One region of the Anaerobiospirillum sp. NML120511 genome, then DNA from elsewhere that is predicted to be linked to it. Evidence: predicted binding sites of a transcription regulator. Region 1 holds the regulator's gene; each other region holds the start of a gene.
The links. Region 1 encodes sigma-54, which starts transcription at its own class of promoters, with help from an activator protein. Its sites were predicted from a motif close to TGGCACNGTTTTNGCTT; they were not measured.
Positions count from the first base shown of each region.

Region 2: the regulator sigma-54 is predicted to act here: its motif matches at 1,593-1,609, upstream of MXE39_RS11435 (flagellin).
Region 3: the regulator sigma-54 is predicted to act here: its motif matches at 4,151-4,167, upstream of MXE39_RS04570 (flagellin).
Region 4: the regulator sigma-54 is predicted to act here: its motif matches at 3,256-3,272, upstream of MXE39_RS06180 (flagellin).

Region 1 covers NZ_JALKIK010000005.1:64,766-72,888, forward strand. Annotated here, with positions in the region: gene rapZ (RNase adapter RapZ) at 1-543, shown strand, start outside; tRNA gene MXE39_RS02480 (tRNA-Asn) at 868-943, shown strand; tRNA gene MXE39_RS02485 (tRNA-Asn) at 973-1,048, shown strand; gene MXE39_RS02490 (MFS transporter) at 1,403-2,620, opposite strand; gene MXE39_RS02495 (MFS transporter) at 2,966-4,138, opposite strand; gene raiA (ribosome-associated translation inhibitor RaiA) at 4,882-5,163, opposite strand; gene rpoN (RNA polymerase factor sigma-54) at 5,929-7,677, opposite strand; gene lptB (LPS export ABC transporter ATP-binding protein) at 7,697-8,123, opposite strand, start outside.
Region 2 covers NZ_JALKIK010000053.1:883-9,005, forward strand. Annotated here, with positions in the region: gene MXE39_RS11435 (flagellin) at 530-1,474, opposite strand; gene MXE39_RS11440 (MATE family efflux transporter) at 2,108-3,550, opposite strand; gene metG (methionine--tRNA ligase) at 4,822-6,906, opposite strand; gene MXE39_RS11450 (ADP-ribosylglycohydrolase family protein) at 7,869-8,123, shown strand, end outside.
Region 3 covers NZ_JALKIK010000010.1:56,658-64,780, reverse strand. Annotated here, with positions in the region: gene MXE39_RS04580 (DEAD/DEAH box helicase) at 1-2,512, opposite strand, end outside; gene MXE39_RS04575 (hypothetical protein) at 2,505-2,888, opposite strand; gene MXE39_RS04570 (flagellin) at 3,131-4,057, opposite strand; gene MXE39_RS04565 (flagellin) at 4,241-5,233, opposite strand; gene MXE39_RS04560 (hypothetical protein) at 5,625-5,867, shown strand; tRNA gene MXE39_RS04555 (tRNA-Leu) at 6,014-6,097, opposite strand; tRNA gene MXE39_RS04550 (tRNA-His) at 6,120-6,195, opposite strand; tRNA gene MXE39_RS04545 (tRNA-Arg) at 6,223-6,299, opposite strand; gene MXE39_RS04540 (sulfite exporter TauE/SafE family protein) at 7,072-7,902, shown strand.
Region 4 covers NZ_JALKIK010000016.1:41,991-50,113, forward strand. Annotated here, with positions in the region: gene MXE39_RS06175 (autotransporter domain-containing protein) at 1-2,491, shown strand, start outside; gene MXE39_RS06180 (flagellin) at 3,384-4,307, shown strand; gene MXE39_RS06185 (flagellin) at 4,556-5,500, shown strand; gene MXE39_RS06190 (hypothetical protein) at 7,517-8,123, shown strand, end outside.

The sequences.
Region 1 (8,123 bases):
TACGCTGATCTGCGCATCGATACCTCAACTCTTTCCGTCCATGATTTAACCCGTGAGGTGGTAACAGCCATTTCCGGCTCCCCTCAGCGCCGTCTGGTCATGGTCTTTGAATCCTTTGGCTTTAAAAACGGCATTGCCCGTGATGCTGACTTCGTTTTTGATGCCCGCTTCCTGCCTAACCCTTACTGGGAAAAGGAGCTGCGCAATTACACCGGCCTTGATCAGCCGGTCAAAGACTTCTTTGCCCGCTATGATTCAGTGGCTGCCTATGCCGATCAGATAGAGAATCTTATTGCCTCCTGGCTTCGTGATATCGAGTCGAGCAACCGCAGCTACCTTACCGTCTCCATAGGATGCACCGGTGGCTGCCACCGCTCAGTATTTATCGCCCAGCTGCTGGCTGAGCGTTTCCACAGTCGTGGCATCAGCGTACAGGTGCGCCACCGCTCCCTGAACATCACCAGCAGCTACACAGTTGATGATGACGCCAGCTGTTCCCTTGACGGTCAGGCCCCACTGCATGGGGGCTGTTGCCCTGAGTAGCATGGGCAGCCCCGGCTCCACTGCATGGGGGCTGTTGCCCTGAGTAGCATGGGCAGCCCCGGCTCCACTGCATGGGGGCTGTTGCCCTGAGTAGCATGGCCGGCCCCTGCAGCGCAGCTTCCTTTGCCAGCGCTTTCAGGATCTCAGCCACCGGATGAGCGCAATGCATATGGTCAAAAAGCGCGCAGTTACGGGCTTTGAGCATGGATTTAACCAAAAATTAAAAAAAATTGGATTTTAGTGTTGACAGCATGGGGAGTCGACTGTAAAATGTGCATCGCTTTCAGGCACTAAGGTGTTTGCAGGCAATTTGTTTGATGAAGTTCCTCCTTAGTTCAGTCGGTAGAACGGCGGACTGTTAATCCGTATGTCGCTGGTTCAAGTCCAGTAGGAGGAGCCAAACAAACAAAGCACTTTTTATTTTGGAGTTCCTCCTTAGTTCAGTCGGTAGAACGGCGGACTGTTAATCCGTATGTCGCTGGTTCAAGTCCAGTAGGAGGAGCCAAAATAACCCCATCTGATAATCAGCCTCGAGCTGATTTTTTTGTTTTTGCGCCCTGCAAAAATAAAACAGGCCCCATCATGAGGCCATCCCCATCCTCCCCATAAGCCACCTGCTTTGCACTCCCTTTCCCCATCAAAGTCTTTCTGCCCGCAAGTCCGGGATATACCTTATTGTGCCCATTGTCTTTACACTAAGCCCAGGATCCCCGCGCTCAAGCGCTGCATCCGGCCTTATGGCCGGCCGCTGCGCGTCGCGGCAGCTGCCTGTGCGGACCGCTGCGTATGGCGGCCGCCAGGTCTGGCAAGGCCAGCTGTCCCGGCCAGCTGGCCCGGGCAGCTGAGAGCTGGCCTGGCATCAGGATGCTGTGTCTGAGCTTTGGGCCTCTTTGATGTGGCTGCGGCGCTGGTACCAGTAGAAAATAACGGTGGCGATAAAGCCGACCAGACACAGCCAGCCCTGGAAGAAGAAAGCGTTTTTGAGGTCTCCGCCATCAAGTTCGATAATGCGTCCGGCAATGACAGGGATAGCGGTCATGCCCGCTGCAAACAGAGCCTGGAACAGGCCTATGGCCGAGGATCGGCGATACTGCTCTACACCGACAATGGCCTCGCTGGTGGCTATGGAGAACACAAAGCCAAAGCTCCAGCCCAAAAAGACCTGAATGATGATGAGCAGGTAAATGTGGGTCACTATCACGGACAGGAAGCAGTAAAGTCCCAGCAGAGCCAGAGCTGAACTTACCATGAAGCCCTGAGAGATACGGGTAAAGGGAGGTTTGCCGGAGTAGTAGCTTGAGACCACATTCATAAGAATAAAGACAATGGTCATAACGCCCATTTCATAGGAGGTACCGCCAATACGCAGGGCTGCCTCATTGGAAAAGGACATGATGGTGGTCATGGTTACGCCCTGCTGAATGGAGGCCAGAAAGGCAAAGAACCAGATGCGCTTGCGTGCTGCCACCATCAGCAGGTCTTTTACCGGTGGGCGTACCTTCTGTTCATCAGGCTTCTTAAGGTGAGCACAGGCAGGATCATCTTCCTTGAGGGTAAGGGAGAGCAGCACACCAAGACCGCCGGAAATGGCCGAGCACCAGCACAGGAAATCCATGCCCATGCTTTCAAAAGCCACAGCTGAGGTAATAAAGGCCAGCATGATGCCAAAGTTATTGGCTGCAAAGAGATATCCTATCTGAGTCTGCATGCGCTCAGGGCTGACGTACTTGGTGCTCAGAAGCATAAAGCTGACCCATAGCGATGAAGCCACGCCCGAGAGTACATTGGCAATAAGAAAGCCATTGCCGGTGCTTTCCATAATACGAACCAGAGAGGCGCTGCCAGAGAAGGCGCAGCCGGCCACAATAATAAGCTTGTGACGGCCCAGCCAGTCAGCCAGCATGCCCATAGGAAAGCGCAGACTCATCTGCACGCCGCCGTAGATACCCACAATAATGCCTACGAAATCGGCAGTTACTTTCTGGGCCAGCAGATATGGTGCGGTATTAGGCACATAAATGTACTGGGCAAACCAGAACAGGGCGATGATTATCAGCAATTTGGTGTTCTGACTCATTGGAACTCCCAGATCAGAGGACAGTATCCGCAGCAGGCTCAGAGGATGACAGTGAGCATCAGAGGGCGGCATGGAAGGCATGGGAGCACCAGGATCCCTTGCCGGCAATAGCCACAATGGCCAGGCCGGGCTCAGGGCCGCATGCCATAAGGGAGGATGTAAACGTGACGGTGCTCCGGCCTGTTACTGACAGTAACAGGCCAGACAGCAGCACGCCCTGGCGCAGGCGCAGCTGATGACAGGGGCTCAAGTGCGGCTGACGCTGCAGTGAGCTGGTGCGGCTGACGACAGGGTGCGCAGGCGCAGACGTGGCTGATGCCTGTGGTGAGCTGGCACCGGCGTCTGTCAGACGGCGGCCCCTTTGCGGCGCAGGTGGCGGCGGCGCATGTAGTAGACAGCTGTGGCAATGGCACCGCCTACGGCCAGGACAGACTGGAAGAAGAAGGCCGTATCAAGTGAGGATGTTTTGGCAAAGAGGTAGCCGGCCACAATAGGAACGCCTGTCATGCCAATGGCAAACATGGACTGGAAGATACCAAGGGCTGTGGAGCGTCGGTAGCTTTCAATCTGGCTTAAGGCCTCAGATGAACACCAGGAGAACACAAAGCCGCCTGTAGTGCCCAGCAGCAGCTGGACAGGAATGAGGGCATAGACATTATCAAGCGATACCATCAGCACGCAGTACAGCGCCATACAAAGCTGGGAGGCGGTCATGAGTATGCCAGGTCCGATTCTGATGGCAAAGTGGGTTGAGGACATAAAGCATGAGGCTGTGTAGCTTGCCGTCATGGTCATGGTCATAATGCCTATCTGCCAGGCTGAGGCTCCCAGAGAGTGAGCCACCTCATTGGAAAAGGACATGGCCGTGCCCATCAGAATGCCCTGCTGGATCATGCCTATGACGGAAAAGAACCACAGTCTTCTGTTCCATGCTACATGAAGCAGATCGCTTATCCTTGGTACGCTGATGGAAGTGTCATGATGCTCTTTCAGGGTAAGGGCAAGGACAGTAGCTGCAGTGCCGCCGCATACGGAGAGCAGGCACATGAGGAACATGCCATAGTCCTGATAAAGGGCAGCTGAGGCCAGAAAGCCCAGCAAAATACCGCTGTTACAGGCAGCCAGCACATAGCCCATGCCGCGCTGGAGATTTTCCGAGGTCAGCATCTTGGTATGGAAGAGGATAAAGCACATCCACATGGAAGATGAGAAACCGGAAATGATATTGGCAATGAGGAAGCCCTCGCCTGTAGGCATGTACAGACGGATCATAGACGCCAGAGCTGCTGAGGCGCAGCCGGTAATAATCATGGGCTTGTAGACGCCTATTCTGTCAGAGAATATGCCTACAAAGATGCGGGTAAAGAAAGGAACGGCACCATAAAAGCCTACCACCAGACCTACAAAATCAGCGCTTATCTTCTGTGCCAGCAGGAAAGGGGTGGTATAAGGCACATATACGTATTGGGTAAACCAGAACAGTCCAATAATCAGCAAAAGACGAGCTGTCTGACTCATGATGACCTCTCGGGCGGCTGCCCTTATGAAGCATAGTTTGAAAATCCGCAGAAAATACGGCAGGTACCTGTTTTCAGGATGCCTAGACTAACAGCAAAATGGACAATAATCCATAGCGCTTATCATACCTTTCAATGACGCTTTATTCGTGGGCATGGATGCCCCCTTACGCATCAGGTAACGGACTGTGCAGGCGTAAAAATGGGGCAGCTGATGTGACGGGGCTGTGCGAGCCAGGCAGGCTATGAGTATTATGGCAGTCGCCGCTCGCCGCTCGCAAGGGGCAGTGCATGCTGGCGGAGGAGCTCTGGCTCAGGCACAGGCGCGGGCGGGGCTGTCGGCGCGGGAGGGACCTGAGTTTTAGATGGTGGGCAGAAACGAAAAAACCCGCCTGCGGCGGGTTCTTTCCTCGAATATCAGGAGGCGGGGCCTCCTGCTGTGTATAATGATGACTTTTTGCTGGTCCGGGATAGTTCCCGGATTTCCCGGCTGGGAAACTGTGGTCAGTCTCATCACCGCAGACATCGGTAACGGGAGTATCTGAGACCGTCCTGAAAGCTGGGCCTTACGGGGCCCTGGTGAATAACAGTGGTTGCTTTCCCTGAGAGGGTCTTTGGTACGCGGTACCCGGGGTGCTCAGCAGGGGGTTACTGTCTGTCCGCTTCAGGTGGTGGCGGTATGCCCCGTTTTCCTAATGTCCGGGACGGTGCCGCTTCAGCCATTACTCTGAGCCGGAACTGTGTTTATTCGTGCTTTTCCTTATACTTGACAAGCTGACGATCAACCTTGTCAATTAAGGCATCGATGGCTGCATACATGCTCTCATCTTCTGCTTCGGCGTGAAGTGTGCCACCAGCTACACTGAGATCGGCTTTTGCAATCTGTAAGAGCTTCTCTACAGTTAAGGTAACAGAGATGGAAGTGATAACATCGCCCTTGCGCTCGAGCTTGTTGAATTTGTCGGTGACATATTCATGAAGAGCGTCTGTGACCTTGAGTCCTACACCTTGGATGTTAATCTGCATATTTTGATCCTTAATCCAAACTTGTTGGATACCGAAAGTGAGGCTGACGTCCACCGCTGTTATCATGCCTGAGCATTAAATAGTCCAGAAAAGATATGGTTGGGTGCAGTATGAAAAAGGACTATCCGTAACAGTGGTTCCTACTGCTGGAAACTATCACTCAAAGCGAAGCTTTAAGGCAGTTGGTTGCCTGGTATTCTCCCGTAGTCGCAAAACTGTTTGAAAAATCATAGTCAGCGACGGTGATACCGCAGGCTAATGGGCTCGTCGTGCCCTGGGGGGTGTATTGCAACCTGTAAGTCCATATTAACCAAAATAAGCACCTTGTGTACAAATATGTTCGCAAGATTTGATGTATGTCTCAATATGGTCAAATTGCCTGAAACTTTTGACGAGGCCCGCAGCTGCGCCTTTTGGCTCTCAACTGTGCCTTTGATATGCCAGTTATACCAGCAGTGATAACAGGCTCAGACCAGGAAGTGCGCTCCCGTGTTTTCCTGCAAATACAGTGGTGCTCTCCAAAACAGAGCAGTCTGCACCAGTCCGGTCAGAGCAGGTGCCTGCCAGGCACAGCAGTCTGCATAGGGGGCAGGTGCCCATAGGGCAGAGCAGGCTTCATTGGTCATAGTATGTACCCATAGCCTTAGCCTGAGTATGAGCGCAGCGGGCAAAGCTGGTACAAGGGGTGGCAGCCGGATCAGGCAGCCACCAAAAACAAAGAGCGCCATAAAGGCGCTCTTTGTTTTTAGGATGGCAGGTCGGGATTTATACCAGACGCTTGCGCTGTGAGGATGAGCCAATACCCAGGGCCTCACGGTATTTGGCAATGGTACGGCGGGCTACGCAGAATCCTTTTTCCTTGAGCAGGCTGGCAATCTGGTTGTCCGAGTATGGACGGCGCGGATTTTCACTGCTGACAAGGGACTTGATCTCGGCACGGATAGCAGTTGAGGAGGCGGTACCGCCGCTTTCAGTGCTTACGTGGCTGGAGAAGAAGTACTTGAGCTCGAAAGTACCACGCATGGTGTACAGATATTTCTCTGTAGTCACACGGGAAATGGTGGACTCATGCATGGAGATTTCCTGGGCAATATCATTGAGCACCAGCGGCTCCATACGGTGTTCACCATAATCAAGGAAAGCCTTCTGATGGTCAACAATACAGCGGGCTACCTTAAGCAGAGTGTCATTACGCTTGGCCATACTCTGGATGAACCAGTTGGCCTCCTGCAGATTGGACTTGAAGAACTCCTTTTCGCGCTCATTGCGGGCATAGCAGGCAAGGGAGCGGTACTGCTCGTTAAGGCGCACACGTGGCAGAGCATCAGGGTTGAGAATAACGTCGTAATCTCCGTCCTTGTCCTTTACTACCAGCACATCAGGCACGATGTAATCAGCCTTTTCTCTGATGGCGGTGCGTCCCGGGCGTGGAGTCAGGGACACAATGACGTCATTGACCTTCTTTAAGACATCTTCCTTGACGCCCAGCTTGGAGCAAAGGGAGCGGTAATCGTGGTTGGACAGCAGATCAAGGTACTTGGAGACCACTTCATTGGCCATGCGTACCTCTTCGCTATGATCACGGGTCATCAGATCCTTGAGCTGAATGAGCAGACACTCCTGTACGGAGCGGGCGCCTACACCCAGAGGGTCGTAGTTCTGAATAAGCTTGAGGACGATATTGACGTCATCAATGGTGGCCTCTGGCCAGGTGACATTGATAAGAGCGAGCAGATCATCAAGGCTTTCAGTCAGATATCCTGAGTCATCAATACCGTCAATGATAACTTCAGCAATATAGCGGTCACGGCCCTTAAGCGGAGAGCAGTCGAGCTGCCAGGTCAGGTGATCGTGCAGATTGATCTGAGTTTCGCCCTCGTAGGCACCGTCATCGTCCATTACGGCACCCTTGCTGCGGGTGCGGGCGCTGTAATTGTCCTCACGGCTCAGATTATCAAGATTCTCCTGAGTGGAGGTGCTGCCCGGATCGATCTCAGGCATGGCAAGTTTGTCCGGCAGGTCACCGCCACCGGTATCAGTTACCTGGCTGTAATCGCCCATAGCTGCCAGATCAGCTGCCATATTATGGTCAGCAGATGAGAAGTCATCAAAATCGCCGCCACCATCGTGATCAGGAGCGTACTCGATGCTGCTGCTGCCACGCATGGTGCTGTCACTGCCCATAAGCTCATTTACCGAGGCAATTTCGCTCTTACCGTCATAGCCGGCCATGTCGATATCAGCACCCTGGAAGGAGGCATCGTCGTTGAACGGGTCATAGACCTCACTGTCGTTCTCCATGCGCTCACGCTCAGCCATGGCATCAAGAGACTCCAGGTTGGCATTGGCAATGGACTCGTCAATCTCCAGAAGGGGATTGGTTTCAACGGTCTGCTGAATCTCCTGACGCAGATCAAGAGTTGATAACTGCAGAAGACGGATAGCCTGCTGCAGCTGCGGTGTCATGGTTAAAGTATGGGTCTGGATTGCTCTTAACTGGAGCGAGTTTCTCAAACCGGCCATGGTTCTGATCCTATAAAGAGAAGTTCTTACCCAAGTAGACTTCCTGAACTTTCTTGTTGTTCAGTACTTCCTGTGCCGTACCCTGGGCAATAATTTCTCCAGCGTTCACTATATAAGCTTTGGCACATACGTCTAAAGTCTCGCGGACATTGTGGTCAGTGATGAGCACGCCAATGCCACGGTCTCTCAGGTGCTTGATAATATCTTTGATGTCGGAAATTGATATCGGGTCAACACCGGCAAAAGGCTCGTCCAGCAGGACGAATTTCGGGTTGGCTGCCAGGGCGCGGGCAATTTCCACGCGGCGGCGCTCGCCGCCTGACAGGGCCATACCTGAGCTCTTGCGGATATGCTCGATATGGAATTCTTCAAGCAGCTCGTCTACGCGCTTTTGCATTTCAAGACGACTCTGCTTTTTCTGCAGCTCCATTACACTG
Region 2 (8,123 bases), on a different contig from region 1:
GTCGTTTCACTTTCCAAGGCCTGTCTGCCTTGGGAAGTTGAGCAGACCTTTCTATTGACTTCAAAGGAACTGATAGCAACAGCTATGCCATATTACGAATAGTTTTGAAAGGAACTGGCATGAAACCTCTGATGCAAGCTATATATAAGCACCCTTACGATAAAATCCCAGGATTAATATAGATATTGGTCTATCTAGAAAACATTCAATCAATTTAATTTCGTATGTTTTCTGGATTGCAGGCTGGAGCAGCATACTCGCAGACAGCCTGCGCTCCCGGCTTATGCGGCAATATTATCCTTATGCAAATAGTAAGGTTATGACTGTTTCAACGTATTACCTGCCCCTGTCTAAGCTCAATCATATGCGTCTTATACAGCATCGTACTCTGATGCGTGCTTGCTATGGTCCTACGTATATGCTTTGTAAAATAATATATAACAATATTGATTATTTTAAATTAATGTACAAATTAAAAAGGCGGGTGTTAGCCCGCCTCGATGATAATAGAGAAAGAAATCTGTAAGAATTAACCGCCTAACAGGCTCAGAGCGATAGTTGGACGCTGGTTAGCCTGGGCCAGTACAGTCTGAGAAGCCTGCTGAATAATATTGTTCTGAGTCAGAGCTGCAGTCTCAGAGGCGAAGTCAGTGTCACGAATTCTGCTGCGTGCATCAGACTGATTTTCAGAGATATTAGCCTGATTGCGGATAGTGCTCTCCATTCTATTTTGTAAAGCACCAAGTCCAGCACGCTTGGAGTCAACAGCCTGAATAACAGCATCAATCTTTGATAAGGTTGCAGTAGCTGTTTCAGCAAGGGATACGGACCATCTTACGTCATCAACATTTTGTCCATTCATTACTTTTACCAGACCATTAGTTTTGCCATCAGTAGTAGCAGCACCAATGGAGGCCTGTTTTGCAATACCTGACATGGTAAAAGGATCAGCCCAGTTAAGGTCAAGGGTGTTGCCTGCGTTCGCTCCTACCTGGAAAGTTAATTTTCCATCGGTTGGAATAAGACTGTTAGGATTGTTGGTTTTATCGTATTTGCCATTGAGGACCAGCTGACCTGCAAAAGTGGTTTGCTTGGCGATACGGGTAATTTCAGCAGACAGCTGGGTAACCTCTTCCTGAAGAGCATCACGGTCTTTCTGGGAGTTGGTGCCGTTGGCGGACTGTACGGCCAGTACGCGGATACGCTGGAGCATGTTGGTGGTTTCGTCCAGGGCTCCTTCAATAGTCTGGGCAAGGGCGATACCGTCGTTGGTGTTACGGTTACCCTGATTCAGACCATTAATCTGGGAGGTCAGACGATCGCTGATCTGAAGACCAGCTGCGTCATCCTTTGCTGAGTTGATACGCAGACCAGAGGACAGTCTCTGATATGAGGTGTTTAAGCTCAGGGTTGCATTACTGAGCTTTCTTTGCGCGTTGATTGAGCTGACATTCGTATTAACGTAAAGGGCCATAACTTTTCTCCTTTCATAAAGCAGAAAGATCGACCTTCAAGACAAGGTCGTTTCACTTTCCAAGGCCTGTCTGCCTTGGGAAGTTGAGCAGACCTTTCTATTGTTACCAGATAACATTTAGCAACAGCTATGCCAGACGTTTAAATCATAGTGTATGAAACATGATTGGGGGCCGTGGATATGATGTATAAGCTGTTTTTATGGAAGATCCTGTGAATCTGTATAGATTCATATGCATTTGTTAAACATTCAATCTATTTGATGTCGTTTGTTAACTGAATTTCAGTCTTAGAGTCCGATATTTAAGGCCGCCGTGGTATGGCCGCAAACGGCAATTTATACCTGTACATATGCGATGTTTTGAATGCTTTTAGGCATGGGGATGGGGATGGGGATGGGCATGGGCATGGGGATGGGGATGGGGATGGGTGAAAGGGATGAGCACAGGCATGCGGATGGGAATGAGCAAAGGGCGGGGCGCTTTTAATTGTATGGGGTTAAAAAGAGGGGCCCGGCACTGAGGTGGCGGGCCCCTTAATCTGAGCAGCAGTGAGATCGATGTTCTTCTGGTTATCGTTCACTGCTCTTGGGGATTTGGCTGGTATGACCAGGATCTGGTCTTAATTTAGCAAGTCATGGAGCTGCGCCTGCGGAGGCTGGGGATTGTGGAGAGGCCTCAGCGGCGGCTATTTTGGACTTGATGTCGCGCCAGTGGTGCAGTACTCGAATACGGTAGAGTATCGAGGCGGCCAGAAGTCCGGCCAGCAGGCCAATCCAGAAACCGCGTGGTCCGGTCAGTCCCTCTTCAAAGAAGAGCTCAGCGCCTGGCAAAATCAGATAGCCGTAGCACAGGGTATATCCAAGAGGCAGAGCCACACAGTAGAAGGCAATAACAGTGACCAGAAGAATGCTTGCTGTGTCTTTAAAGCCTCTGAGTATGAATGCCTGAATGGTCTGTATGCCCTCAAAAGACTGGTTAACTGCAGCAAAGAGCATCAGGGTAGAGGCCAGAGCCAGTACCTGAGGATCCTTACTGAACAGTGCTGGCAGGGCCTCTGAACCAAAGAACAGAATGGCTACGCTTACCACAATGGAAAAGAGCATGGAGGCGTAGGAGGCCTGGATGTTATGGCGCAGGGTGGTAAGGCTGTTTCGGCCAATTGCATAGCCCACCATGATGGAAGAGGCAATACCAAGAGACAGAGGGATGTTGAATACAAAGTTGGTCAGCGACATGGTAATGGTATGAGCTGAAACTTCCATTGGTCCAAGCGGGCTTAACAACAGGGCAATCAGCGTAAAGCATGAGCACTCAACTGATGATGAAATACCAAGTGGCAGGGAGAGCTTAAGAAAGCTCTTGAGACGATCAAGGGAAATTCTGTCACGGTTTTTCAACCAGCTGTGATTCTTAAGCTGAGGATGCAGCATCACATAGGAATAAATTATGACTGTCGAGATCGCCATGGCAACCAGACTGGCTGCGCCACAGCCGGCACCGCCAAGCTCAGGCATGCCGAACTTGCCAAAGATAAAAACATAATTCAGCGGGACATTGAGCACTACAGCCAGATTACCAAAATAGAAAGTTGCTCTGGTATTACCCATAGCCTCGCAGTAGGCTCTGGCATTAACTGTAAGAGCCAGCAGCGGCATGGTAAAGGCTATGTAGATAACATATTCCTTGGCAATGTCCTCCATACGCTGATCGGCATCCATGTCTATGGCAAAGAAAGACAGGCCCAGCAGCAGTACCATAAGCAGGGCGGCCACTATAATGCAGGCAAGTACTGAATGAATATGCTCAGCAGGGATCTTTTCACGTGTATTGGCGCCGCAATGACGGGAAATGACAGGATGCAGGGCTGAAATCATGCCAATGATAAAGGTCATGGCAGGGAAGAAAAATGATCCGCCAACAGCCACACCTGCCTGGTCAGGAGTACCGGCCATACCGGCCATCATAATGTCGGTAATGCCCAGAAGAGCATAGGCAAAATTGCCAAGAATAATAGGAAAGGCCAGCTTGAACAGAACAATAAGCTGGGAGGTGACACTTTCAGGAGCTGTTCTCACAAAAAATCCTCTTTGAGTTAAGCAGCTGCGGCATAAAAAGTCAGTTCCTTTCCTTTGAGATGTCATCCGTTCTATCTGATGCTCTGTACTGCTAAAGCCACGATTAGCACTCACGGTGCGGAGCCTGCCATGCTTTGGCAGTAATGCAGGTCATGATCAGACATAAGCTTAATGAGCTCACAGCAAGGCATCACAACGCCCAACAGGTAACTGTGCTTTGGGCGCAGCAATACTCTTGCTTATGGCATCAGCTGAGCGCTGCTGGCTTTGAGAATGGCAGCAGTGTTTTATGGCGCCTGCACTGTGGACCAGACCTGTGTGCCTGACCTGTGGTCAGGTGCAGGGACACGCGGGCATGGTGTCCTAATATCAGGTGTGCTGGTGCTGTGGATGGAGGCTGCAGTAATAGAGCACTTGGGTGATGTAAGACACAGAGCACTGGTCATGCTCAGGCAGCCTTGCTGCCAGCTTGCTGGGACAGCAGCTGTGAGGAGCTCAGGCACAAGATGCAGCTGCCAGTCATGCACGTACAAAGTCATGGCAGGCTGACAGGGACATTTGATAAGCAGTGACGAGCCTGAAAACAGGCTGGAGACAGGAAAGGCACTGAGAAAAAAGGACAGTGCAAAAACTTTTTTATAAGCTGGCCGTTTGCGCCTTTTTCAGTCGCAATAAAGCCATAAAAATGCGAGTTGTGATCATACTATATTTGGCTCTGAGGTAGTACAGCATTATCATTAGCTGCTTTGGTACTGTGCATTCATGAACTGAGGCCGGTTTATTGCTGATTGCCGTGGCGTGCAGGCTTTTGTGGCTTGAGTATAGCCCGGCTTTAGTGGCTTGAGGATCTCCATGCTTTAGTGCCTTGATGATCTCCAGGCTTGTGGTGTTTGATTGCAAGGATCAGTGGCTGGCTAAGAGCTCGCGATCAGGCGTTTTGTTAATGACTCTGGTATCTGGATGGCCAAGAGGGGCAGGCTGGCGGGGAGGTGACTGGCGTGTTGCCTGGTCTGTTTTGCTGGTGCCAGGGAGTGGAATGTGTGGGCTCAGTGGGCAGGCAACAAAAAGCCCCGTCTTATCTGATAAGACGGGGCTTTGGGCCCCTGTTTCAGGGCCTGCACAGGGAAGTCAGCTCCTGCAGGCTTTATGCAGCTGCATCGGCATTAGCAGATGCAGCTTGTGCTGATGATGGGGCTGTGGGCACCATGTGCGCTGTTGCGCTACGGGATCTGATCCCTGCGGTTGAGGCGCGCAATGCGACGGGACTGCTTTTAGTGGACGCGGTCGCCGTTGCGGGCACCGGCATCAGGGGAGAGCAGGAAGATGTCCTCACCGCCTGGGCCTGCGGCCATTACCATGCCCTGAGAGAGGCCGAACTTCATCTGACGGGCCTTGAGGTTGGCCACAACAATGACCTGACGTCCAATCAGGGCCTCGGCATCCTTGTAGGCAGACTTGATGCCGGCAAAGACCTGACGCTGCTCAAAGCCAAGGTCAAGCTCAAGACGTAGCAGTTTCTTGGCACCCTCAACCTGCTCGGCCTTGATAATAGTGGCTACACGCAGATCAATCCTTGCAAAGTCATCAATAGTGATTTCACTTTCCAGTGGCTCGTACTCAGGGATACCTTCTGCAGCGCCGTGATCAGGGGTGCGGCCAGCGTGCCCCTTTTCGGCACCGCTGGCAGTAGCTGAAGCGGCAGCAGCCATGTCCTGCTTGCTCTCTTCAATCATGGCCTCGATGTTCTTAGGATCGATACGGGTGAACATAGGGCTGAACTTGTTGATGGTGTGGTCAAGCAAAGGAGTAGCGGCATCGGCAAAGAGCAGCTGGGAGTTTAAGAACTCCTGGGCCTTGCCATAGATCTCAGGCAGTACCGGGCTCAGGTAGGTAATAATGGCCTTGAAAGCATTGAGGCCGTCGGTGCAGACGCGCTGCAGGCGATCATCCTGCCCCTCTTCCTTGGCAATTACCCATGGGGCTTCACGATCGATATAGCGGTTGGCCTCGTCAGCAAGAGACATGATGGCACGCAGAGCGTCAGCATAGTTGCGTGAGGCATAGCCCTTATTGACGTCCTCGGCAATAGCACCGAGCTTGCCCATGAGCTCGTTATCCCATGGAGTGGCAGCCAGACGGCCGTCAAAACGCTTGGTAATGAAGCCGGCGCAGCGTGAGGCGAGGTTTACAATCTTGCCTACGATGTCAGAGTTAATCTTGGCCTGGAAGTCATCGAGGGAGAGGTCGATATCAACGGCATCCTCGGTGAGCTTGGAGGCAAAGTAGTAACGCAGACACTCAGGCTTAAGGTGCTTGAGATAGGTGCTGGCCTGAATAAAGGTGCCCTTGGACTTGGACATCTTGGTGCCATTTACTGTTACATAGCCATGGACGTGAATGCCGGTAGGCAGACGCAGACCTGCACCCTTGAGGGTAGCTGGCCAGAACAGAGAGTGGAAGTACAGAATGTCCTTGCCAATGAAGTGGTAGAGCTCCTTGTCGGAGTCAGCTTTGAAGAAGGCATCAAAATCTACGCCCTCACGGTCACAGAAGTTCTTGAATGAGGCCATATAGCCAATAGGGGCGTCAAGCCATACATAGAAGTACTTGTTTTCGGCATCAGGAATCTGGAAGCCAAAGTAAGGAGCGTCACGGGAGATGTCCCACTCCTTGAGGCCCTGAGAGAACCACTCATCGAGCTTGTTGGCCATTGACTGGCTGATAACGCCTGACTTCTTGACGAAATCCTGAAGGAAAGAGTCAAACTTAGGCAGGTCAAAGAAGTAGTGTACAGACTCCTTTAACACTGGACGGGCACCGGAAATGGTGGAGTAGGCGTCCTTGAGATCAGTTGGGTCATAGGTGGCAGAGCAGACTTCGCAGTTGTCGCCATACTGATCAGCAGCACCGCAGCGTGGGCAGGTGCCCTTGACGAAGCGGTCTGGCAGGAACATGTTCTTTTCAGGATCGAAAAGCTGGGAAATAGTATGGGTGCTGATATAGCCGCCGTCACGCAGCTTCTTGTAGATCTCGGTAGAGAATGCCTGGTTTTCAGGAGAGTGAGTACGGTAGTAGTTATCGTAGGAGATAAAGAAACCGTCAAAGTCGGCCTTATGGCTTACACCTACCTCAGTGATGAGCTCCTCAGGGGTAATGCCCATATTGTTGGCTTTAATCATGACCGGGGTGCCATGACAGTCATCGGCACATACGTAGAAGACCTGATTGCCCACAGCGCGGTGGTAGCGGACAAAGATATCAGACTGGATGTGCTCTAACATGTGACCCAGATGGATAGGGCCATTGGCATATGGGAGTGCTGAGGTAACCAGCATGGAACGTGGTGTTGTTGTCATAAGTTTTTAAAGCTGCGCATTGCCTGATGAGGGCCGGAAATTCTGAGCGGGCCTTACTATGCTCACTGCAAAACCATGTTTTGTGTATCCACTGCTATCTGCCTTTAAATCAAAGATCACATTATCTCCTGCCGCAGTGTAGCCGGTGGTCATTCTGTAAGCAGACATGGCACAGCCAGTACAGGTCCAGTATCGGACCTTATTGCGGTGGGAATATGCAGAGGATCAAATCATACGTTTCGTAGCGCCAGTCTTTCCAGGAAACCTGATGATAGCTCCTGCGCTTTGCTCTCCTGTTGAGTTAATCAATAGGACTGATACCGGTGGCAACAGCAGCAACCGGTCAGGCACATGTACTATGATATCCCGAAGATATTCATAACTGGTTAACTGAGCCCTAGTCCAGGGGCATATTATAACCGTCAGTCCCCTGTTAAGGCCATAAATAACAAATCCGCACCGCTCACGGGCAGGAAATTGCTCCCGGCTGCCGCTCCGACTGGCACAGAGTATATACTTACAGGCACAGGGGCACTGCCTTGCAGACTGTGGAGCAAACCTTAGTGGCGGCCTGGTATTCCCCATTCGGTAGCAGAGCATAACTTACAGGCAAAGAGCAATCCTTGCAGACAGCACTGCACTCCTTACATCCTTGGGGCAACCATTACAGACACAGGTCAGACCTTTAGTGATATCAGGTCAGTACTTACAGGCATGGGGCAACCATTACAGACATGGGGCAGACCATTAGCGACACCTGGTCAGTCCTTACAGGCATGGGGCAGACCATTAGCGACACCTGGTCAGTCCTTAAAGGCATGGGGCAGACCATTAGCTGCATCAGGTCAGCCCTTACAGGCAGAGGAGCATCCCTTACTGGCAGAGAGCTGTTGCCTTTGAGTAAAGTCGCAGCTCTTTGCAGGCAAATGGATATCAGGGTGTAGATAACATAGGAGGTTCAGATGATAGGCGCGATTATTGGCGATATTGTCGGCTCTCGTTTTGAGTTTAATAATCACAGGTCCAAAGACTTTGAGCTCTTTTCTGATAAGTGCTTTTTTACTGATGACACCATAATGTCGCTGGCTGTATGTCATGCACTGATGCACAGCTCCTCTGACAGGTCAGATCTGCCTGATGTATGTGTGAGCTCAATGCAGACAATTGGACGTCCTTATCCTCACTGTGGTTATGGTGGCCGTTTCCATGGATGGATC
Region 3 (8,123 bases), on a different contig from region 1:
TGGACTTATCGAGATTTTTGCGGGCATACTCAAGCAGCAGATCTTCCTGAATCTCCCTTTCTTTCATGGACTGCATGCGTACTTCCTCAATAAGGTGAGTAAAGACGCTGTCGCTGAAAGGAGAAAGATCAGAAATATCAACAAAACGCAGCACAGGAGTAAAGCGGTTCTGAGAGTGATTTGGTGTGGACAGATAGCTCTCAAGACGCAGACGCAGGCTGCGGGTCTCAAGGTCATTGCTGTCGCTGTCTACAGACTCGGCTCCCAGGATAACTCTGAGCTCAGGCAGACTGAGATTGGTTCTGGTCTCCTGGGTAAAAGCCCAGCTGATGTAGGACTGAATAAAAGGCACCAGTACCATTTCACCAAGGAAGAGCGGATCCATGTAGTACTGACGGTCAAGACGGTTGTAGATAAACTGCTCAAAGCCCTGCAGAGCAAGACCTACCTGGGTCACCAGAGACCTGATTTCCTCAGAGCAGGTAGCCGGATACCACAGAGCCTGCAGATCATTGTCGTAATTGACAATAAGACGAGGCGCAATGGCCCTGTTTTTAACCAGACTGGTGGCAATAAACCACAGAGAATAGAGTATGTTTACGTCAGCAGTCAGGCTGCGCAGCATCTCGGTGTTTTTTACATAGCCTGAGAAGATATTGAAAAGACCGCTGTTCTCACTGTCCTCGATAGCCAGCTCCTTACCTGAGGCATGCTTGAGCACGGCCGCAGTCAGCTCGCCTGCAGATGCGACAATGCTGTTGTCAGGCGGCAGCACATGCATGGTGGACAGAGTATTGCCCTTGCGACCCTTGATCACCACACAGGTGACATCATTGAGCTCGAGCAGACCACGACGGCTCATAAAGAAGAAAGGTGAGCGCGAGAAATAGCCGTGGGAGCTGATCGGGTCACGGGAGAAATTGTCTGCAGGCTGGCTGGTAGCTGCGCACCAGCTATCAAAGAGCTTGTCCTTGATGAAAGGATGGTGGTCGTGATTGATGCTGAACATGGTGCGTTCGCTGACATCGCGCAGCTGGCCCTCAGCCATCTTCTGGGCACGCTCCAGGGTGCGGTTAATGAGTTCACGCAGGTTGCCATGGGTAAAGCCGGCTGGAGACTGACCATACAGGGCCAGAATGGAATCGCCCATGTCAGGTATGGCCTCGTAGGTCATGCGCTCGAGATCATGCAGACTGCCCTGATAACGGCGCACGTCAATGCCAGTCTCGTCCTGGGCAATAACAGCATCGACCGCATCTTCATCGTCAATGGCTGCTTCGTCAGCATCGGCACTGTCGATAATGCTGAAGTTAAGCTTGCCGTCGCTGCCATCGGCATTGAGCACTTTGATGTCAGAAAAGCTGGTCTCTGCCTCATCAGGATCATAGCCATAGCGCAGCAGGCGGTTGATGCGCGACTGATAGTCTTTCATTTCAACTTCAGTCTGCTCCTGGAGCTCTTCAATTTCCTTTTCGTTGATCTTCAGGTCAGCATCGGCCTTGATAAAGCGGGCACGGGCCTGCTTTTCCTTGTCGGTCAGAGCCTCAAGTTCGTTGCGGGTATCCTCAAGCAAGGACAGTATTGCCTTGTTGCGGGCTGACTGACGGCCTCGGGTCTTAGGCAGGGCACCGCAGTTCTTTTCGAGCTCCTCATACTCCTCGCGCTTTTCCTGAGCAATGGCTACACAGTGATCGAGCACCTCACGGCTTTCATCACGGGTGGCCAGCAGAGCATCACGGGCATTTTCACGACGACGGATGTCATTGATTCTGTTGCGCAGAGAAACATCAAAAACGGTATCACGATCCTCATAGGACAGCAGATTATCGTCAAGATAAAGCACCTCGGCATCATTAGGGCTTACCGGGGTGAGAATAAGCTCGTAGTCGTTTTCACGGGCGCGGCTGACAATGTCCTTTGGCAGCAGCAGGGCGTCACGGAAGCACAGTACCTGAGCCGGAGTCTCAAGGGCCTCTTCATGCGCGGCGAAAATGTCGCGGCTCTCAAGCTCTTCGATAATGTCGATACCCAGCAGGTTGAAGTACATGACAGGATTGGTATCGATAAACTCACTGACCACGTAAATTACGGCGGCAATGTGTTTGCACGGTACAGCAAAATCCGGGCAGGTACAGGTCATGGACACGTCATGCCATGAGGTTGGGAAGAGCTTGATACCAAGTTCGGTGGCAATGTCAAAAAGACGCGGAGCCAGCTTGCGGTTGGCAAGGCCCGAGACCACGGAGAGGTCGCGGGCGGCGGCATCCATGAACTGACGGGTCTTTTCGGCCTTGACGCGCTCAAACTTGAGTTCGACCTTGTAGTAAGGGCAGTACTTGCCCACCACAAAGGCAGAAATCATAGCCTTGTCAGGATCGACCTTGAGATTGAAAACCGAGTCATTGCGGGCATAGGTAAGACCGCGCGGAATACGGTTGGCATTATCAATACCGGTAAGGGAATCCAGCCACTTCTGACCCCACCATGTAGTTCCGTACTTGTTTTTAGCCATAATCACCTGCAACAGCTGTCAAGCTCTGACCGAGCGTTTCATCCAGGACCGGGCCCCGGGCCCCATGCCTCACCAGAGACAAATCACTCCCCGGACACAAAACAGCCCCAAAACCCAAACAAAACAAAGAAAGAAAAGAAAGAATAAGGAAAGAAACCACCGACAGCTCCCGGAGCGCATCCAGAAACCACAAGCCCTCTCCACGTCCATCGCCAGCAGCAAAGTGACAGTCATCCAGTCCGGCCACAAAAAAAACACAGCCCCACCAGAAGAAAAACCCCGCCCCAAACGACAGACAATCCGTCATTTTACCCTGTACAGTCCAAAAATTCAGCTGCAAAACACCAAAGCCCAGCCACCCCCGCCCAACCATCATCTCCTGACAGACCAGCCCCGACAAATCTCAACAAAACAAGGCCACACTCAGTCAAACAACAGCACAACTTGCAAACCAGCAAGCAGCCAATCGTGCAGACAGCCAGGCAAGCAGGCAGGCAGACAGCCATCCATGCAAGCAGTCATACAGGCAGCAAGGCAGGCATCCCAGCAGACAGGCACAATCCACAAACAAAAAAGGCGGGATAACCCCGCCTCGATGATAAAAGACAATGAAATCTGTTAACCGCCTAACAGGCTCAGTGCGATGGTAGGACGCTGGTTAGCCTGTGCAAGAACAGTCTGTGAGGCCTGCTGAATAATGTTGTTCTGAGTAAGAGCAGCGGTCTCAGAGGCGAAGTCTGTGTCACGAATTCTGCTGCGGGCATCGGCCTGGTTTTCAGAGATGTTAGCCTGATTGCGAATGGTACTCTCCATTCTGTTTTGTAAAGCACCCAGTCCAGCACGCTTGGAATCAACTGCCTGAATCAGTTTGTCGATGTGCTCTAAAGCATAAGTTGCTCTGGAAGCAGTAGAAATTGTGTAGCGGATTGCATTGCCATTTTTGGCATCTTTCATGAGGCCATACTTTGCATTTTGATCGGTCTGATCAGCTGACTTAATCGCAGCCTGGTCAGCGATGCCACTTAAAGTAAATGGTTCAGTCCAGTCTAATGTCAGGGTGTTGCCGGCGTTGGCACCTACCTGGAAGGTGAGCTTGCCGTCTGTTGGAATCAGGCCTTTATCCTTACCAAGCAGGATTTCCTGACCGGCGAAAGTGGTCTGATTTGCAATACGGGTGATTTCCTGGGAAAGCTGAGTTACTTCTTCCTGAAGTGCTTTTCTGTCTGCTTCAGAGTTGGTGCCGTTAGCGGACTGGACTGCCAGCACGCGGATGCGCTGGAGCATGTTGGTGGTTTCGTCCAGAGCGCCTTCGATGGTCTGGGCAAGGGCGATGCCGTCATTGGTGTTGCGGTTGCCCTGGTTGAGGCCGTTAATCTGGGAGGTCAGGCGGTCGGAGATCTGCAGACCGGCAGCGTCGTCCTTGGCTGAGTTGATTCTCAGGCCTGAGGACAGTCTCTGGTATGAGGTATTTAAGCTCAGAGTGGCATTGCTCAGCTTGCGCTGGGCATTGATGGAGCTGACGTTCGTGTTGACGTAAAGAGCCATATTCTATCTCCCTGTATGGCCCTGTTCGGCCACTGCTAATCTTCTCTTATCATCAATCATGTCCATGACATGAGCATAATTCTACCTGTCAGGCTGCAATGCCTGTGCCACGAATTTAAATATGCATAAATGCAAAAAGGCGGGATAAACCCGCCTTGATGATAAAGGGAGAAGAAATCTGTATTACTGACCTAACAGGCTCAGAGCGATGGTAGGACGCTGGTTAGCCTGGGCTAAAACAGTCTGAGAAGCCTGCTGAATGATGTTGTTCTGTGTCAGAGCAGCGGTCTCAGAGGCGAAGTCTGTGTCACGAATTCTGCTGCGGGCATCAGCCTCATTTTCAGAAATGGAAGCCTGGTTACGAATGGTACTTTCCATACGATTTTGGAGAGCACCAAGCTCAGCACGACGTGAGTCTACGGCCTGGATAACAGAATCAATGTTAGCAAGAGTAGCTGTTGCCAATGATGCAGCAGAAATAGTCCAACGGACTTCAGAATTAGCATTACCGTCTATAACAATACCCTTTTGAGCATTAACAGGGGCATTATTAATTTTTACAGCTGCACCAAGACCTGCCATTGCGGCCAGTCCAGACATTGTAAATGCCTTATCCCAATTTAAAGTAAGGGTATCGTTAGCGTTAGCACCGACTTGGAAGACAATCTTTCCAGCATTTGCGCTACCAGCACTAGGAATAAGACTTGTCTTATTATTGAGATAAGCATCAGCACCATTCTTATCAGAAACTCGACCACCATTAATTACGGTAGCACCTGCAAAGGTGGTCTGGCGGGCGATACGGTTGATTTCCTGGGAGAGCTGGGTGACTTCCTCTTGGAGGGCCTTGCGGTCAGAAGCAGAGTTGGTGCCGTTGGCGGACTGGACAGCCAGCACGCGGATGCGCTGGAGCATGTTGGTGGTTTCGTCCAAGGCGCCTTCGATGGTCTGGGCAAGGGCGATACCGTCATTGGTGTTGCGGTTGCCCTGGTTGAGGCCGTTAATCTGGGAGGTCAGACGGTCGGAGATCTGCAGACCGGCAGCGTCGTCCTTGGCTGAGTTGATTCTCAGGCCTGAGGACAGTCTCTGGTATGAGGTATTTAAGCTCAGAGTGGCATTGCTCAGCTTGCGCTGGGCATTGATGGAGCTGACGTTCGTGTTGACGTAAAGAGCCATATCCGATCTCCCTTTATGGCCTTTGACGGCCGCTAACCTGGTGTTTTATTGCATAGTCACGTTGGGACATGATCCTGTATATATTCACCATCAGCAATGTACGTGCCACAAGCACATGAATTAACACATGCGCTACTAAACTGCTTTTAAAATCTCATATATATAAGCTTCATATCGACGTACGCTCACGCCGTGCCCCCCTACACACTGTCACAGAGTCAGGCCTCTTATCCAACCACCCGTCATTATTGTGACCGTGGAGCTGGCCGGGGGTTAAAAGACTGGCAAAACGATAACAGGTGCTTTCCTGGCGCGAATAGGTCGTAAATGAATGGCTTATCTTTCATACACGAAGTGAACGCTGCAGCATAGGCCGTGCATGTGCACGATTATGACTTCATATTCTGAATCACAGGGTTTTCAGATCTGGATGATGTGGAGGCAGGCACCTGGAGGTAGCGATGTGGTGATAGCCCAGGCATTAGGATTGGGGGGTAGTGATGTGGTGATGGCCCAGGTATCAGGATTGGGAGGTAGTGATGTGGTGATGGCCCAGGTATTGGGATTGGGAGATATGAGATATGGCGCTGGGCCTGGAGAGGTGAGCATCTGGCTCATGATGGAGATGAGTTAACGGGCTTGCCGCCCTGGAGGGAGGTGGTTGTGAAATGGCCTGAATAAGGCGTTCTGGATGAGGATTTTATTTACATACACGATGTATGTATTTTCTTCAGACGAAAAAAAAGCAACCATAAGGTTGCCGAATTTCTTGCTTTAGGATGGTGCGGGAGAAGGGACTCGAACCCTTACACCTAAGGCGCAAGAACCTAAATCTTGTGTGTCTACCAATTTCACCACTCCCGCAGAGTGGGACTAATTTAATCACTGGGGTGGCTGATGGGGCTCGAACCCACGACAACCGGAATCACAATCCGGGACTCTACCAACTGAGCTACAGCCACCAGAGATTAAATCAATCTGTTGACGCTTGGCGCGTCCTGAAGGAGTCGAACCTTCGCCCCACAGCTTAGAAGGCTGTTGCTCTATCCAACTGAGCTAAGGACGCCCTGCAGGTTTATCACTGCAATTGCTTGCTGTGATGTCTCAACGGGTGCATATAATATAGACTTCAAAATTCCTTGTCAACACTTTAATTCAAAGTTTTTCCAGATTTTACAATCAGGCCCCTGAACAGCCCCAAAAGCCGCTTCTATCGGGCCTGCAGACACATTGCCCCCACATTGCCCCTGTCCTGATTTTCGGACTGTACTCCCGGCCCCATACTTTTTTCGTTAGAGGCGATGCCATGCAGATCATGCCCCGGCCGTCTGCCGATAAAGCAGCTGGCGGCGTGCTCGACCGAGGAGCACGCCTGATGCTTTCTGCATTTCCAGTATATTGGCACTGCAAGGCAATTGCTCTGAGCACAATCAAACAGCCGCCCTTGAGATCAAAGCCTGGCTCCCTGTCCCCTTTGAGTTGACCTGATGACTGCTGTCCAGCTCATGCGCATTACTCAAAACCGGGTACTGTCTGAATGTGGGGGCTGCCTGTTCCCCTTATCTATGGGGCTCAGCCACTGGTGGAGCAGAGAGTCTTTCTGGTCTCGGCCCGCACATGGAGGCTGCAATCAGCTCCGGCACGGAGCATGACCGACAAGATCATTTGACTAATAAGTGCAGTGGCGCATAATGCGCCTGTTGTTTTCTCTGCAGCATACTGACACTGCCGGGCTGCTCAACTTATGGACCGGGCTATGGGGCTTTGGTCTTTGTTTTGTGGGATTGAGATTTACTGGGAGTGGATGATGGGGCTGCCAGCTTTTATCGAGGTTAATCATGTTTGGACTTGAATGGAGTGAGCTTATCTCTACCGTGGCAATACTGGCGGTCTGCGGCCTGGCTGGTGGCTTTCTTGCCGGATTGCTGGGCATTGGCGGCGGCATTATCTTCGTACCTGTCTTTTACTACATCTTTACTTCGGCCTTTCACGTCGATCCTTCAGTGGCCATGATGCTGGCTACAGGTACTTCCCTTACCTGTATGATCCCTACCTCCATTACTGCAGCCCTTGCCCAGTACCGCAATGGCAACACCAATATGGAGACCATCAAAACCTGGGCTCCAGGCCTGATTATTGGTGTGCTCACCGGTTCCCTGATTTCATCTTTCTATGGCGGCAAGTGGCTGGTAATCCTCTTTGGCTCCATGATGCTGCTCAACAGCCTCAACACCTTCTTCCGTGCCAAAGCCAAGCCTATGTTTGACTCCCTGCCAGGCAAGCTCGGTCAGCGCATCATAGCCTTCTGTATTTCCTTTCTGTCAGTAATGCTTGGTGTAGGTGGCGGTACCCTTACTGTTCCTGTGCTCAATGCCTGTTCCGAAAAGCCTCACCGCTCAGTAGGCACTTCCTCTGCCGTATCCCTCTTTGTAGGTATCCCGGGAGCTCTGGTGCTCTTCTTTACCGGTGTAACCCCTGATAATGCCCCAGTTTTCACCATAGGCTATGTCAGCCTGCTGGCCGTAGCCTGCGTTATCCCAATGTCCATTATCACTGCCCCACTGGGTGTAAAGATCGGTAAAGGTGTATCTCCTGCCACTTTAAAGCGTATCTTCGCTGTGGCCATGTTCCTCGTATCCGTACGCATGCTCATCTCTGGCCTGTCATAACAGCCTGGCCGGCAGCCACGGCGTTCCTTGCGTGCCTGCCCTGCCTCTGCTGCGGCTGCTGCAGCAGGTGGAGCGCTGCAGGCAAGGGCGCGAAATGCCCTGAGGCTGCATCCCCTAATTGTGGCCCTGCAGCACAGCCCGGTTCCTGACCTTGTGACCGGGTCAGCCGGACATGGGGTTAAGTGAGAGGCCCAATTACGCAAAACGCCCTGATGATCACT
Region 4 (8,123 bases), on a different contig from region 1:
CTCTTTTGCCGGCGATACTGTGCTTTCAGGCACTAATGAATTTGGTGAACTTGATGCCAGCAACAGTATCCATCTTGCCAAAGGCAATACCACAGCTGGCAAGCTCCATCTTGCCCCTGGTGCTCAGGCTCGCCTGGGCTCCGATGGCAAGGGCGGCACTGCCCGTATGGTCATTGGTCAGGCTGATCTGGCCGGTGGTACTCTGATAGCCGATCCTGATTATGGTGAGGCCGCCACCATTATTGCCATGAACACACTGGGCAGCGCAGCATCAGCACCAGGAACGGGGCCTGATGCCGGTGGTGGTCAGGGCGGCAATCCTGATGGTAACGCCGGTCAGGGCGGTAACGGCGGCCAGCCGGTACAGCCTGGCCAGCCAGGCCAGCCAGGCACTGGCGGCCAGGGCGGCAGTCCTGCTGCCCATGGTGCTCCGGCCAAGCTGGCTGCAGCCGCAGCTGCAGCTGCTGCTGTTAATAGCGCAGGCGAGCTCAATGGTACTGTGGTAGCTCTGAAGAACTCCGTAGTAGCAATGGGCACTGAGGCCAAAGATATTGACGGTATGGTCAAGGAGATTGAAACTGCCTTTGCTCCATACTTCAAGAACGGTTCACTTCAGGATCCTTCTGTGGTTACCGGTCCTTCCGTACCTCAGGATCCATCAGCTCCTCAGGACCCATCAGCCCCTCAGGGACCGGACTCTGCTGGCAGAACCGCAAACAGTGGTGCTGTGGGAGCCATTGCCTATGTGGCCCGTCCGATTACTCTGAGCAGCGGCAGCAAGATCATTGTTGATGCCGGCCGCAGCTATGAGCAGTACCAGGCTGCAGATGCCGACTACAAGGCAAAGATTGCAGAAAATGATATTTATCTGGACCGCAATTCGGCTCTGGCCATGAATAACAGTGCAGTTAACAACAAGGAAACTGCAGCCATTACCTTCAAGAAGCCTGATGCCAGCATTTATGCCCGTGAGGACGCCAAAATCCTCATTGCCGGCAGCACCTTTAATCCAAATGGCCCTGTCCGCCTCTTTGAGGATGAAAATGGCAAGGTTGATCTGATCACCGAGAACGGTAAGCCAGTCAAGGTAGAGTCGGTAAATGGTCTGTTTGAGGCTCCAAATGGCCTTGGCCCTGGTCAGGTTGATGATCTCATTCTGACTGTCAACCCAACCGTTGCTCAGAAGAGCTTTACTGATGTTTCTCAGCCGGTACGCGATACCCTGGCAGCCTATGGCGGCTTTGATAATAATCCTTCACGTCCACCTGTACACGGTGATGCTGCCCCTGGTATACGCTACGATGCTGACAAGCAGCAGTTCCTTGATGACAAGGGTAATGTATTAGCTGCAGGCAAGTACGTACCGGTTAAGAATGCCGATGGTACTTACAGCGTTTACCATACAGCCAATAACCCTCTGCTCAATCAGGTCATAACCTCGACCAACTCAGGTCGTGATGCTGAGGCTGTAGCCCGTATGTCCGGTCTGGGTGGTGTCCACAATGTCACTCTGGCTGCCTCAGAGGCTCTTACCGGAGCCGTGGCAGCTCGAGCCGGTATGAATAACGGTGATGCAGACAGCGCATCTGCAGCCAGTGCACGTCCTGCAGTTCCTTGGATCAATGACAAGCGTAATGTCACAGCTTCAGCTGCAAAGACTCGTGGTTCAGTGTGGCTCACTCCTGCCTACGAGAAGATTGATGGCTCAGGTCTGAGTGCCGATGACAAGTCATATGGCAATGACATCGAGCTCAATGGTCTTACCGCCGGTGTCGATGTCAAGGTACATCCAAATGTCGTAGTGGGTGGTGCAGCCAGTGTAGGCACAGCTGATGTCAGCTCCAGTGATCTGGTATCTGGTGTAAGCAACGACAGCAAGTACATGGGCCTTGCAGCCTATGCCCGTTACAGCCGTGGTGACACAGCCGTACTGGCCGATGCCTCATACACAAAGACTGATAACGATCTGTCCACTGACACTGCCCTTGGTAAGGCAACTGCCTCGGTTGACAGCGAGGCCGTGTCTTTAGGCGTCACTGCCCGTCATAAGATGAAGATGGGTGATGTTGAGGTAACTCCACATGCCGGTCTGCGCTACACCCGTGTTGAGAGTTCAGATCACGATGTGCAGATTAATGGTTCTACCATTGCCTCGTCCACAGGAGCAACTCAGAATGTGGTATCCATACCTGTAGGTGTGACCGTTTCGCGCAACATCAAGCAGGGCACCTGGAATATCAAGCCTTCGGTTGATCTCACTCTCACCGCCAACGCCGGTGACAAGTCTGCCGGTACCGAGGTCAAGTGGCAGGGGGTTAACAACCTCACTACCTCACTTGATACCCAGGCTGCCGATGACATCACTGCCAGCATCAGAGCCGGTGTAAACGTACGCAATGGCCGCTTTGCAGCCGGAGCCGGTGTCTCCTACACAGCCTCGGACAACATCAAGGACCTGGCAATCGAAGCCAACGCCCGCTACGACTATTAATGCCCAGCCGGACGGTCCATGCCGCCCGGCTGCCAGCTTCACCAGCAGCAGTCGTCCGCAACCACTGCTGCAAAAAAAGCCAGGCTCACTGTCCGTCCCATTACAGCATTACACCACGTCATGCTGTAATTGGGCATGAGGCGGCATGACACATGACACATGAGACATGAGGCATGCTCCATGGTCCATGATCCATGGTGCCGCCAGGGTCGCGCTGTAGATGGATGCCGCGCATTCTTCGGCTGCCACTGGTCACAAGGCCGAAGTTCAACTTTATTCATCAAGGTTATCAGGAGCCGCACAGCTGCTTCTGAGGCCTTGCTGCGCCCTTAGAGTTCGCAAATTTCAAACATGGCACCATATCCATGGCTATACTCCATGCCCGTAAAGAGCTCGATTGGACAAGCAATGAAATGAAAAGCAATACAATGCAATTCAATTCAATTCAATTCAATGCGTGCTCTGATCGGCAGGAGTCATACCGGACATCAGCGTAAATTTATTGGGCACGCTTCATTGGCATATGAGGGGCTATGCAAAATGTGGCGAGGAATGCCAACAAACTGACTAACTGACTGTATTACTGTAATTACGATACAGGGATCACATACATAGTGTATGTAATTGTAAGTAATTGCATTTATTGACATCGATATTATTGAACGGGCTTAAAGATTTAAGTAAGTGCTCGAAAGATGTAAAGCCTGTAAATAAGGGAAATCATGGCTCTAACGTCATGTTTATAGCTACATATTTGAGCATGTTGGCAAATAAATTGCATTTATTTGATAAATCTTATACTTAACCATGCCTTGCGCTTATTGGCCCATGGGCATGACTTCCAGATTTTCAGGCCCATAGGGCCGATTTAAATCCCATTTTGGAGATAAGTATGGCCCTGTACGTTAATACGAATGTCAGCAGCATCAATGCTCAGCGCAAGCTCAGTAATGCCACTTTAAGCCTTAATACCAGCTACCAGCGCCTCTCTTCAGGCCTGAGAATCAACTCTGCCAAGGACGACGCAGCCGGCCTCCAGATTTCCGACCGTCTGACTTCACAGATCAATGGCCTCAACCAGGGTAACCGTAACACCAATGACGGCATCGCTCTGGCCCAGACCATTGAAGGTGCCCTGGACGAAACCACCAACATGCTCCAGCGCATCCGTGTGCTGGCTGTACAGTCTGCCAACGGCACCAACTCTGCTGCAGACCGTAAGGCTCTGCAGGAAGAGGTAACCCAGCTGTCCCAGGAAATTACCCGTATTGCCCGACAGACCACCTTTGCTGGTCAGACCATTCTTGATGGCGCCGGCCAGGGCCTCATTCCAGCCAACGGCAAGCTCACATTCCAGGTAGGCGCCAACGCAGGCAACACCCTGGATCTTAACTGGAACGATGCCTTTAACTTAAGCGGCATCGCCGACCAGGCCGGTATTCAAAAAGCCAATCAGAAAAACACATTCGGATTTACAACAGTAAAGAACGATAAAAATAAAAACACCATTGTCTTTACTATTTCTACTGCTTCACGTGCCACTTACGTACTTGAGAACATCGACAAGCTTATCCAGGCAGTAGACTCCAAGCGTGCCGGCCTTGGTGCTTTACAAAACAGAATGGAAAGCACTATTCGTAATCAGGCTAATATCTCTGAAAATCAGTCCGATGCCCGCAGCCGCATAAGAGACACAGACTTCGCCTCTGAGACCGCTGCTCTGACTCAGAACAATATTATCCAGCAGGCTTCTCAGACTGTACTGGCCCAGGCCAATCAGCGACCAACCATCGCTCTGAGCCTGCTCGGAGGCTAATGAACATTTATAACAGGGCTATCCCTGTTGTTTTAGCCTTTTAAAGCTTATTCCCTGATTCTCTGATTTTGATATCAGACTGCAACGCTCCAGGCATTTTATGCCCGGGGCTTGTTGCGTTTATGGGCAAGTCATCCTTTTGGGATGGCGGTGCTGCTTTGAACGCTGAAAATTAAGAAAGAAAGAAAGAGAAATGAAAGAATAAGGCCCCTGGTCCTTATTCTGTAAAATGATTTAGAGAGTATATTATGGCTTTATATGTTAATACGAACGTCAGTTCCATCAATGCCCAGCGCAAACTAAGCAATGCCACTCTGAACCTGAATACCAGCTATCAGCGTCTCTCATCAGGTCTGAGAATCAATTCTGCCAAGGACGACGCAGCCGGCCTCCAGATTTCCGATCGCCTGACCTCACAGATCAATGGCCTCAACCAGGGTAACCGCAACACCAATGACGGTATTGCCCTTGCCCAGACCATTGAAGGTGCTCTGGACGAGACCACCAACATGCTCCAGCGCATCCGCGTGCTCGCCGTCCAGTCCGCCAACGGCACCAACTCAGCTGCTGACCGTAAGGCCCTCCAGGAAGAAGTAACCCAGCTTTCAGCTGAAATCACCCGTATTGCCAAGCAGACCACCTTTGCTGGTCAGCTGGTTCTCAATGGCAAGTACGATGCTCAGAACAATAAAAACAGCCTCATTCCAGCTGATGGCAAGCTTACCTTCCAGGTAGGCGCCAATGCTGGCAATACCCTGCAGCTTGACTGGGGCAACGAGTTCACTTTAAGTGGCATTGGTAAGCTGGCCGGAATCCAGGATGCTAACATAAATGCTACAGGTGATAAGGGACTGGTAAAGTCTGGTGCTGGTGCTAATCAGGTTGTTCGTTTTGGTGTTTGTACTGCCGAGGTGGCAACCAAGACTCTCGAAAATATTGATGCCCTGATTCAGGCTGTTGATTCCAAGCGTGCAGGTCTTGGTGCTTTACAAAACAGAATGGAAAGCACTATTCGTAATCAGGCCAATATTTCTGAGAATCAGTCTGACGCCCGCAGTCGCATAAGAGACACAGACTTCGCCTCTGAGACCGCAGCCCTTACCCAGAACAATATTATTCAGCAGGCTTCTCAAAGTGTACTTGCCCAGGCTAATCAGCGTCCAACTATCGCTCTTAGCCTGTTAGGCAGGTAACAAAGCAGATATATCTCTATCTTTATCATCCACGGCGGGGGCACCCCGCCTTTTTTAGCTCTATACATATCAATTAAAATCGATTTGACTGGTACAGGGGGATTGGGAGCGTTTATGCACATACAGGCAAGCGTACAGTACAGCACTCAGAGCAGAGCGGCAGCAGCCGTCTGCGCGGCCAGGTATGTCGTATAGACCTTTTTACGTGGGAGCAACTGATCGAATGCACACATGCATCAATGGCGCTTTTAAGGAATTGAAGCAAGGTCTGGGGTAAGAGCGTGCATGAGAGCAGCAGTGCAGGTGCTGACCCCTGAGGGGCCTTTGAGTTGGGAAAAGTACCTTTGGCTGTCACCTGTCCCATCCTTTGGATGGGAACTTCACAGCGCTGGCTCTATAGCCAGGAGTGTGCCTGCGAGTCCGACACGGGGCTCCACACCGTTTGCACAGGCAGGCAGAGCATGGTGAGCCACGTTCTCTGCATATGCAGACAGAGCATGGTGAGCCTGATTCTCTGCATGTGCTGCAGTTGCGTTCATGCTGGGCTGTTCTTAGGGAGGGTAGTAGCTCTACCGTCCATAGTTCTGTCTGGGGGAGTAAGGTATGACAGGACAGACTGTATTTGAGAGGATAGATTTGTTTGTGGGTGGTTGCTGGTTTGAGGGTGGGGTTTTGTGCTTCTGGAGGCACAGATAGATACTGATATAGTGTTTGTTAATGGGCGAAATTACGGGCTTTTTCATTGGGGCTCATGTTTTGCATGTAATAGAATGGAGCCTTTTTCAAGGTGCTCATTTTCTGTTAGCGATTGTTGCCAGAGGTGATAAATACGCCATTGTAGATGCTTCATAGATGAGCCGAACCAGGCATGATGACAGTTAAGCGTGCCGGTCGATGTCTTTTGAGGTCTTTGTGATGTGTAAGAAATTCTGGTCACTAATGGTGCGTCTATCAGCATATGCTGAAATCAGGACAGCGCAGCGCGAAACAGTTCGGACATATGCGTCATATCCGCAGTGCAAAATGCATGATGCATTTAAATTTATGGAGTTGTTTTTAAATCCATAAATCTAAGGTGCCATGTTATTGACGGATGATGAAGCAAATGGCGTCCGCAGGCCGTTCTGGCTCACATTTCAATGAGAAATGTCCAAAGTTTGTCCTTATACGACCGATAATAGATTATTACCAGAACTGTGTTCTGTTGCCCGCCGTCATAAGTGATGACAGCATCTGCTCAAAGGCCTGTCCGCCTGACATGCCGGCCATACATCAGCGCTGACATGCCAGCCATACAGCAGCGCCTTAACCGGACAGAATACAGTGCAGTCTGATGCAGCCTGAGCTCGTTCAGACCGCAAATTAAACAATTCTGATTTTCAAGGAGAGATTTGTCAGCCTGCCCGGCGGCAAATCAGGACTGCATACCAAAGGAGGCTCATGCTTCTGTGCGGCACTGCAGTCCCAGCTGCAGCTGCAACTGTAGCCATGAAGCTGGAGGTCATCTTCAGGTGTCCTGCAGCTTAGCAGCAGGCCCGGACTTGCCTGTCATGCTCAGTCACGTTCAGCTCTTTGCGCAAGTATGTGCAGTACTGCCAGGGAGATATTCAGGAATACCTGCCATATAGTCCTGAATATCCAGGTAAATATCGATGCCTTTACGGCCTGTGCAGCGGCGGCAAGCCGCTTACAGTTATGGGGACAGCCCCATGAGCGCAATTTACCGACTACAGGAGTAAACGCTTTACTCCCCAGTGTCACAGTGGCATGCCGCTGACAGTCATGGGGACAGCCTCATGAGCGCAATTTACCGACTACAGGAGTAAACGCTTTACTCCCTGCTGTCACGGCAGCTTGCCCCTGTCAAATCAGATTAGATATTGACCCCTGTACCCGCCATCTGCAGATGACGGACCTGACAGCTTCAGGCTGTCTCCAGCCCTCAAGGCACCTTGCCCGGCCTGAGGTCTGATGGTCTGCCCTCCTGCAGGCAGGAAGTCGTGTTGAGAAATAACCATGAAGCAAACAAACTCCACTATCACATTCCTGGCAGCACAATACCGTGCTGTACTTAAGGACGCCTATTTGAAAGGTCTGGCTTCGACCGCACTTCTCAGCACGGCTGCGCTGGCATCCGTCTACAGTTCATCTGCCGAGGCAGCCACAAAACTCGATAACCTCGAGCAGCTCGGTACTGCTGGTGACTACACCCTGGATGACACAGCCGGTTCAAAGGACCTGCGTGTCAATAAGGACCTCAACTGGCAGGGTAATCTGACTGTAAACAGCTCAGTAAAGGGCGACCCTCATAAGATCATCAGCAATGTTGAAGGTGCTGACATCAATGGCAACGGTTCTCTGTCTGTCAATGGCAAGGGAGCTGTTGTGGCTGTTGGCGAGCCACAGGGCAATTACGAATTCAAGATGGATCTCGGCTCGATTGATATTCAGGAAGGCGAGATGCGTGTGCGCTCTGGTTTCCATATGGCAGGAAACACCCAGGTAAGCGCCGATAACATCACTGTGGGCAGCGGTGATCCTAATCGTGAGGCCATCATCCATGTAGCGGGCATGGGTGACAACGGCTCCGTTGCTGCTCTGGGCCGTACTGAGGGTAATGGCA